Regions from separate parts of the Acidaminococcus sp. AM05-11 genome, predicted to be linked through region 1. Evidence: a T-box and tRNA genes for the amino acid it is inferred to sense, from the RefSeq annotation. Region 1 holds a T-box; the other holds one or more tRNA genes.

What was found. A T-box is a leader RNA that pairs with one kind of tRNA and senses whether it is charged. The one in region 1 lies ahead of thrS (threonine--tRNA ligase), so its partner is inferred to be a tRNA-Thr.
Region 2: it has a tRNA-Thr gene. The T-box ahead of thrS (threonine--tRNA ligase) is inferred to sense a tRNA for this amino acid. The anticodon was not compared.

What each region holds. Positions count from the first base shown of each region.
Region 1 is NZ_QRMX01000002.1:93,538-97,909, reverse strand. Features, by position in the region: gene DW089_RS01630 (hypothetical protein) at 1-238, shown strand, start outside; gene DW089_RS01625 (lactate utilization protein) at 368-1,012, opposite strand; T-box leader at 1,231-1,441, shown strand; gene thrS (threonine--tRNA ligase) at 1,499-3,403, shown strand; ribosomal protein L20 leader region at 3,448-3,556, shown strand; gene infC (translation initiation factor IF-3) at 3,612-4,115, shown strand; gene rpmI (50S ribosomal protein L35) at 4,133-4,330, shown strand; gene rplT (50S ribosomal protein L20) at 4,362-4,372, shown strand, end outside.
Region 2 is NZ_QRMX01000004.1:126,083-130,454, forward strand. Features, by position in the region: gene murI (glutamate racemase) at 149-943, shown strand; gene DW089_RS03795 (hypothetical protein) at 938-1,192, opposite strand; gene DW089_RS03800 (helix-turn-helix transcriptional regulator) at 1,328-1,555, opposite strand; tRNA gene DW089_RS03805 (tRNA-Thr) at 1,741-1,816, opposite strand; TPP riboswitch at 1,990-2,107, shown strand; gene thiS (sulfur carrier protein ThiS) at 2,176-2,367, shown strand; gene thiF (sulfur carrier protein ThiS adenylyltransferase ThiF) at 2,369-3,031, shown strand; gene DW089_RS03820 (thiazole synthase) at 3,018-3,797, shown strand; gene thiH (2-iminoacetate synthase ThiH) at 3,797-4,372, shown strand, end outside.

The sequences.
Region 1 (4,372 bases):
GATTGAGGACCTGAAGGATTATAATCCGAGACTCTTAAAAGAGCTGAAACATCCCCAGGCCAGTCTGGAGAAATTCCTTGACGATGTGGAAGAACGGGAACAGGAGACCCTGGAAATCCTGAAACGGGACATTCCGGAAGGGCTGGACGAGCAGGAGTATGCGCGGGAACTGAATTGGAGACGGCAGCAGGCGCAAGAACTGGCCAACGAAGAGATAAACAGCCTTCTGAGGGGCTAATTTTGGGTAAAAGCCGGCGCCTTGTGAGACCCCGGGAAAAAGCGGAAAATCAGGAAGTCTCCAATTCACCAAGCTGGAAAATCAAAAAAGGCTGCCCAAGTACGGACAGCCTTTTATAGGATTTTGGCTTCAATAGCCCAGATTTTCTCCTACCAGAATCACTTTGATCCGGCCTTTGGGGCCGCCGTTGCGGCGGGTGTGGACCAACTGGTTGCAGATGCTGTCGGGGCTCAGGCAATCGGCACACATGCCATTGACCAGACAGGGTGTTTTGATGGCAAAGCGCTGGGTGTTGATGGGGGCAGCCACAGAACGGGCCCGGGCAATGGCGGCTTCCAGGGTGGGGGCAAATTTATTCATGCCCAAAATGACCAGAACCTGGTTGGGACCAAAACACAGGGCGGCTACCCGGTTGCCGTTGTTGTCCACGTTAAACAGCTGGCCGTCTTCGGTGGCGGCGTTGCTGCCCATAATGTAGGTGTCGCAGAGCAGGGCCTGGCGCATCAGCTCCCATTTTTCCGCAGGATTTTTGGCGGTATCCCGGTCAATCACCTTGTTGTGGGCCTTTACGTAGTCAAGCAGGCCGATTTGGGTGGCAGAAACGGTGCCGCCCCAGGAAACCACATCCGTGGCTGGAATCAGAGAAATGGCCTTGGACAGAGCTTCTTCCTGGGTGGGACAGTAATAGGCTGCAAAGCCCCGTTTTTCAAAATTCTTGGCCACCACAGGGCCCTTTTTGTCATACATGGTATGCATAGTATCAGAACGATCCATTTGAACTCCCCCTTTATAAGATGGATTGTAGCAGAGTGGGGGGCGTAGGGGAAACTGGAAGGCAGTAGAATTTTCAGCATTTTTTTAGATTGTACTTTCTATGTATGAAATGTTACATTTTATTCCAAAAAGCTTCCCGTAGGGGATTATTTTTGGAAAATGGTTCTCCGGGGTTGACAATATTTTCTCCCGTGGTATAATTAAGCCAATTTCAAAAGCCAAAGGTAATGCGAAGGACAAGCTGTCATAGATGCTGTACAGAGAAGTCGGAATGCTGAGAACCGACCCGGATAAGTGGCAGGTAACCACCTTCAAACCATCTGCTGAACCAATAGTAAGCCAGATCGTAATCCTGCGTTAAAGGGTCCGAGAGGGTTCGTATTGTCGAACCAATCAGGGTGGAACCGCGAGCTTAGGCCCGTCCCTATTACAGGGACGGGTTTTTTGTTTTGCCTGGCTAAGAATAGAGGAGGAACTATCATGTCAATGATTCAAGTAAAACTGCTGGATGGCAGTGTAAAAGAAGTTGAAGTAGGCAGCAGCTTGCTGTCCATTGCCAAGAGCCTGTCCCAGAAACTGGGCAAACAAGCCCTGCTGGCCAAGGTTGACGGTGTCAACAAAGATTTGAGCGATACCCTGGACCACGATGCCCAGGTGGAATTCGTTACTCCGGATTCTGAAGAAGGCCTCCATGCCATTCGCCATACGGCTTCCCATGTCATGGCCCAGGCCATTCAGCATCTGTTCCCGGGCACGAAGTTTGCCATTGGCCCTGCCATTGACAAAGGCTTCTACTATGACCTGGACAGTGAACACGTTTTTACGCCGGAAGATTTGGCTGCCATTGAAAAAGAAATGGGCAAAATCATCAAAGCCAACTATCCTCTGGTGCGCAATGAATTGCCCCGGGAAGAAGCTTTGGCCAAATTCAAGGCAAAAGATGAACCCTACAAGGTGGAACTGATTGAAGACCTGCCGAAAGATGCCGTTATCAGCACCTATACCCAGGGCGACTTCACCGACCTGTGTGCCGGCCCGCATTGCCCCTCCACGGGCCGTGTAAAGGCGTTCAAGCTTATGAGCATTGCTGGTGCCTACTGGCGCGGCGATGAACACAACAAGATGCTCCAGCGTATTTATGGTACGGCTTTTGCCACCAAAGAAGAACTGGAAGAATACCTGCATATGATGGAAGAAGCTGCCAAGCGCGACCACCGGAAACTGGGCAAGGAACTGGGTATCTTCATGCTCAGCGATTACGGCCCCGGCTTCCCGTTCTTCCTGCCCAACGGCATGATCATCCGCAATACGCTGATTGATTACTGGAGAGAAGTTCATAGAAAATATGGCTATCAGGAAGTTATGACTCCTATGATCATGAACCGGCAGCTGTGGGAAACCTCCGGTCACTGGGATCATTACAAGGAAAATATGTATTTCACCAAGATTGATGACCAGGATTACGCCATTAAACCCATGAACTGCCCCGGCGGCATGCTGGTTTACGCCAACACGCCCCACTCCTACAAGGAACTGCCCCTGCGGGTGGGCGAATTGGGCCTGGTACACCGCCATGAACTGTCCGGTGCCCTGCACGGCCTGTTCCGGGTACGCTGCTTCACCCAGGATGATGCCCATATCTTCATGATGCCCAGCCAGATTGAAAGCGTTATCCAAGAAACCATCCGGCTGTTTGACGAAGTATACGCTACCTTCGGCCTGACCTACCATGCAGAACTGTCCACCCGTCCGGACAACTCCATGGGTGACGACGCTACCTGGGAAATGACCACCGGCGCCCTGAAAAAAGCCATGGACGACTTCGGCCTGAAGTACACCATCAATGAAGGCGACGGCGCTTTCTACGGCCCCAAGATCGACTTCCATCTGAAGGATTCCATTGGCCGGACCTGGCAGTGCGGCACCATCCAGCTGGATATGCTGCTGCCGGAAAAATTCGATCTGACCTATACTGGCGAAGACGGGCAAAAACATCGTCCGGTTATGATCCACAGAGTGGTGTATGGGTCCATTGAACGCTTCATTGGTATCCTGATTGAAAACTATGCCGGTGCTTTCCCGGCTTGGCTGGCTCCGGAACAGGTTCGGGTAATGCCCATTACGGACAAGTACAATGACTACGCCAAGAAGGTAACGGACAAGCTGCTGGCCCTGAACGTACGGGTACATCTGGATGACCGGAATGAAAAGATTGGCTACAAGATCCGGGAAGCCCAGGTCAAGAAGGTTCCTTATATGCTGGTTATCGGCGAGAAGGAAGTGGAAAGCAACACGGTTTCCGTCCGCAGCCGCAGCGAAGGGGACCAAGGGGCTATGGACGTAGATGCTTTCACGGCCAAACTGTTGGATGAAATCAAAAACAAAAAATAAGAAATACGGTTGACAGTGGGGGGCCTCTGTGGTATTATAATCAAGTAACCAAGTAGAGGCCACCTGCTTCTCACCTTGCGGCAACGCTCGACAGGGTCATTGATACGTATTTTGAACGGGTGGACTTTGGTTCGCCCGTTTTTTATTTTTGAGAATTTGAGAAGTTGTGATTAACTGATGGAGGTGAGCAGTCATAGCGAAAGAAGAACTGCGAATTAATGAAGAGATTCGTGCTAGAGAAGTCCGCGTGAACTCTGCTGATGGTGAACAGCTGGGTATTATGTCCTTGAGTGAGGCCCTGAATCTGGCTGAACAACGGCATCTGGACCTGGTGGAAATTGCTCCGAAAGCAAAACCGCCGGTATGCCGGATTATGGATTATGGTAAGTACCAGTATGAACAGCAAAAACGGGAAAAAGAAGCCCGTAAGCGCCAGAGAGTGATCGATGTAAAGGAAGTTAAACTGCGTATCCGCATCGAAGACCACGATTTTGACGTTAAAACCAAAAACGCCGTCCGCTTCCTGGAAAGCGGTGACAAGGTAAAAGTGACCATTATGTTCAGAGGCCGGGAATTGACCCACCCTGAACTGGGTGAAGAATTACTGAATAAAATGGCGGATAAACTGCAGGAAATTGCTGTGGTTGAAAGAAAACCCAAACTCGAGGGCCGCAACATGATTATGATTGTGGCACCTAAAAGCGCCAAATAACAAGGAGGAAGTCAATTATGCCGAAAATGAAAACCCGCAGATCCGCTGCGAAACGTTTTAAAGTCACTGGTTCCGGTGAATTCAAACGCGCAAAAGCCTTCAAGAGCCACATTCTGGAGCACAAATCTCCTGCCCGGAAGAGAAATCTGCGTAAAGCCGCGCTGGTTCATAAGACTGACCATGAACGCGTAGCAAGAATGCTGCCTTACGCATAAGCACGATTAGAATCCAAGGAGGAGTAAGAGAATGGCAAGAAT
Region 2 (4,372 bases), on a different contig from region 1:
TTATTTTTTCTTCAGCACCCAGCTTTGCAACAACTGGCAGCGGTCTTTTGGACCGCTGCTGAATTTTTTGTAAATACAGGATTGCTTTGCGGTATAATAGAAGGTGAACGAACCTGCCGGCGCGGCAGTCTAAAGAGGGGGCATACAGATGGATAAGAAACAACCCATTGGCGTAATCGATTCAGGAGTAGGGGGCTTGACGGTGCTGAAATGGCTCCGGGCAAAAATGCCCCACGAGGATTTTATCTTTATCGGGGATACGGCACGGACGCCCTATGGCAACCGGTCCCGGGAACAGATCATTGAATTTGTAGGGGATATGACCGCCTACCTGGACAAACGGCACATCAAGCAGCTGGTGGTGGCCTGCAACACCATTACGGTGCTGGGTAAGGACGTGATCCAAAACGGGTATGACTTTTCCGTTATCGGTATGGCCAAAGGCGCCCGGATGGTGAAAGGCGTAACCAAGAACAAACGGGTGGGCTTTGTGGCCACGGACTTTACGGTGTCCACCGGGGCCCATAAACGGGAAATCCAGGCCATGGACCCGGAAATCCAGGTGTTTGGGCAGGGCTGCCCTAAATTTGTGCCCCTGATTGAAGGGGAGAAATTTGGCACTCCGGAACTGGCCAGCGCCGTACAGGAATATGCCGACGACCTGAAGGCCCATGACGTGGATACGGTGCTCCTGGCCTGCACCCATTATCCCTTCGTCCGGGAAGAGCTGCAAAAGGCCCTGGGATCCCAGGTGACCATTCTGGACCCGGCAGAGCGGACCACCCAGGATGCCATCGAGGACCTGGCGGCCCGGGGACTGGCCCAGACGGAAGGCATCGGGGAAACGGAAATCTGCTTTACCGCCGATGTGGAACGGGGCCAGCGGCTGGCCCAGCGGGTCATGGACACAAACGGCTGCGTCTTCAAGCTGATTCAATTATGATAAAGCAAAAACAGGATGTATGACCCTGGTGGTCACACATCCTGTTTTTTTGCTTTCCCCAGAAGCGTTCCCCTGCCTGGGGGTTTTTGAGTTCCGGGCAATAAACCGGAAGATGAAATCCCGGATCACGTGGCTGGGGGTAGTGCCCTGCTGCCGGCAGAGCTCCCCAAACCGCCGGAGGGGCTCCTCCTCCATGCGCACCGACAGGCGTTTTTTCTTGAGGTATTTATCTTCTTCCCAATCTTCCATAGGCATCCATCCTTTCTGGTGGGCCCGGCGCCCCGGATTCCCCAATCCGGCTTTAGCCAGGCCCTACAGCTTCCCTTACTTTCAGTATAGCAGGGAGGGTGGGGTGAAATCCTCCCAGGTAAGTGTTTGGGGAAATTAATCCCCGGCGGCCACCTGGTAGGTTTCCCCGGTTTCCTCATCCCGGACCTCCAGGCTGCAATGCAGCCCCTCCAAAATCCGCAGCAGGGTTTCCAGATTGGGCTCCCGCTTCCGGTTCACGTACAGGGACAGGGAGTCCTTCCGGATGCCCGTCCGTTCCGCCAGGTCCCGCTGGTGCAGGCTGCGGTCTGCCAATTTTTCCTTGATGATCTCTGTAATATCCATAGGCTCCTCCTTTGCTGCCTCCTGCCAGGGCAGGGGGCAATCCTGCGTTTTTCCATACTTTCAGTATAGCAGGAAGGGTGGGGCGAAATCCTCCCAGAAAAGAGCCGTTTTGGGGCATAAAAAAACAGGTCTCCGTCTCCCTGGGGAGACCGGAAACCCGGCAGGTCCAAAAAAGGGTAAAAAAATGGAGCTACTGATAGGATTCGAACCTACGACCCTCTCATTACGAATGAGATGCTCTACCAACTGAGCTACAGTAGCATTCATGGAGAGTATTTTACCATGTTTTCCGCTTTTTTTCAAGGCCTGATCTGTATTTTTCGGGCGGCAAACGGAAGATTTTGGGAGCGTATAAAGTTAACCTGTTTTTTGCAATTTCCAGAAAATAGCGGTATAATCAAAAGCAAACAGAATAGAGAAGCCGGCGGTGAAAACCGCAGGGCAGGGGAGCTTGCAGGCAGAAATGCCGGACAGGCTGAGAGGAAGGTAGGCCCTTCGACCCGTGAACCTGATTTGGATAATGCCAACGTAGGGATGCAAACGAGCAAAACGGCAAGAGAAGTTACCCGGATTCAGGTGGCTTCTCTTTTTTGTTGTCCCAAAACAAGGAGGCCTTGGAAATGCGAATCAATGGAAAAGAAGAAAAGGCTGAGGGCCGGACCCTGCTGGCGTACCTTCGGGAGCGGCAGATCGACCTGGGCAACGTAGCCGTGGAACGAAACGGGGACATTGTGCCCAAAAGCCAGTATGCCTCGGTGCTGCTCCAGCCGGAAGACGTGCTGGAGATCGTGTCGTTTGTAGGCGGGGGCTGAGATGCTCAGCCAAAAAGAATGGTTTGACGCCCTGGAAAGCCGCCACGGAGCGGCGCGTCAGGCCAAATTCCGCCAGGGCCGGGTGGCCATTTGCGGGCTGGGGGGCCTAGGCTCCCGGGTAGCGGAGCTTTTGGTCCGGGCTGGGGTAGGACACCTACGGCTGGTGGACGACGACCGGGTGGAAGCCACCAATCTCAACCGGCAGCTGTATTTTATGGACCAGCTGGGCCAGTACAAGGCGGAGGCCCTGGTGGCGAGCCTGCGGCGGATTACCCCCTACGCAGAGTTGGTGCCCCGGATCCTGCGGCTGACGGCGGAAAATATCCCCCAGGAGCTGGCCGGCTATGACTTGATTGTAGAAGCCTTTGACGGGCCCCGGGAAAAGGCACTTTTGTGCAATACGGTCCGGGAGTGCTTTCCCCAGGCGGTGCTGGTGGCCGCCTCCGGTATGGCCGGCTTTTCCTCCGGCAACCGGGTCCGGGTGCGCAAACTGTCCCCTCATTTTTACCTGTGCGGGGACAGGACGGCGGATATCCGGGACGGAGACGGGCTCTACGGGGCCCGGGTCAATTTGTGTGCGGCCCAGGAGGCCCTTACGGTGCTTCAGCTGCTAGCTGGAGAAACAGAAAAAATTGGAAAGGATGAATACTATGAACGCAAATGATACTTGGCAGCTGGGAGGCAAAATCTTCCATTCCCGCTTTATTCTGGGCTCGGGGAAATATTCCCTGCCGTTAATTCAAACGGCCATTCAGGACGCCGGTGCCGAAATGATTACCCTGGCGGTCCGCCGGACCAATACCACTGGACAGGACAATATCCTTCAGTACATTCCCCAAGACGTAACCCTGCTGCCCAATACCTCCGGCGCCCGGAATGCCCAGGAGGCGGTGCGCATTGCCAAACTGGCCCGGGAACTGGGCTGCGGGAACTTCGTGAAAATTGAAATCATGCGGGACAGCCGGTACCTGCTGCCGGACAACCAGGAAACCATCAAGGCCACGGAACTTCTGGCCCAGGACGGCTTTGTGGTGCTGCCCTATATGTTCCCGGACCTGAATGCGGCCCGGGACCTTGTCAGTGCCGGGGCTGCGGCTGTTATGCCTCTGGCTGCGCCCATTGGCTCCAACCGGGGCCTGTCCGCCCGGGACTTTATCCAGATCCTCCTGGACGAAATTGACCTGCCCATCATTGTGGACGCGGGCATTGGCCGGCCTTCCCAGGCCTGTGAAGCCCTGGAAATGGGGGCCGCTGCGGTAATGGTAAATACCGCCCTGGCCACTGCCGGGGATTTACCTCTCATGGCCCAGGCCTTCCGCAGCGCGGTGGAAGCCGGTAGGAAAGCGTATCTGTCCGGCCTGGGACGGGTGCTCAGCCGGGGCGCCGCCTCCAGCGATCCCTTGACTGGCTTTTTGCGGGAGGATGCCTGATGGAAGAAGAAAATCAATTTTTGGTGGACGGCAAGAATCTAACCCCGGCTGCCCTGAAACGGAAACACCAACTGGAAAACGACCCTTCCTGCCGGAAGGACCCGATGGAATACCTGCCCGGCATGGAGCAGCTCCAGTCGGAGGTTCGGGAAAAGGTTATCAGCCAAATGGAGTCCTATGACCCCAGCGCCTATACGGCGGTGGACGTGCGCCGGGCCCTGTGCCATGAGCGGGTGACCGTGGAGGACCTGAAGGCGCTGCTCAGCCCGGCGGCGGAGCCCTTCCTGGAAGAACTGGCCCAAAAGGCCCGGGCAGTTACCAGCCGGCATTTTGGCAACACGGTGTATCTGTTCACACCCCTGTATCTGGCCAACTACTGCGAAAACTACTGCATCTACTGCGGCTTCAACTGCTACAATCCCATCCACCGGCTCCAGCTCACCGGGGAGCGGATGGAGCAGGAAATGCAGGTAATCGCCCAAAGCGGCATGGAGGAAATCCTGCTGCTTACCGGGGAAAGCCGGGCCAAAAGCAGCGTGGAGTATATCGGGGAGGCCTGCAAGCTGGCCGCCAAG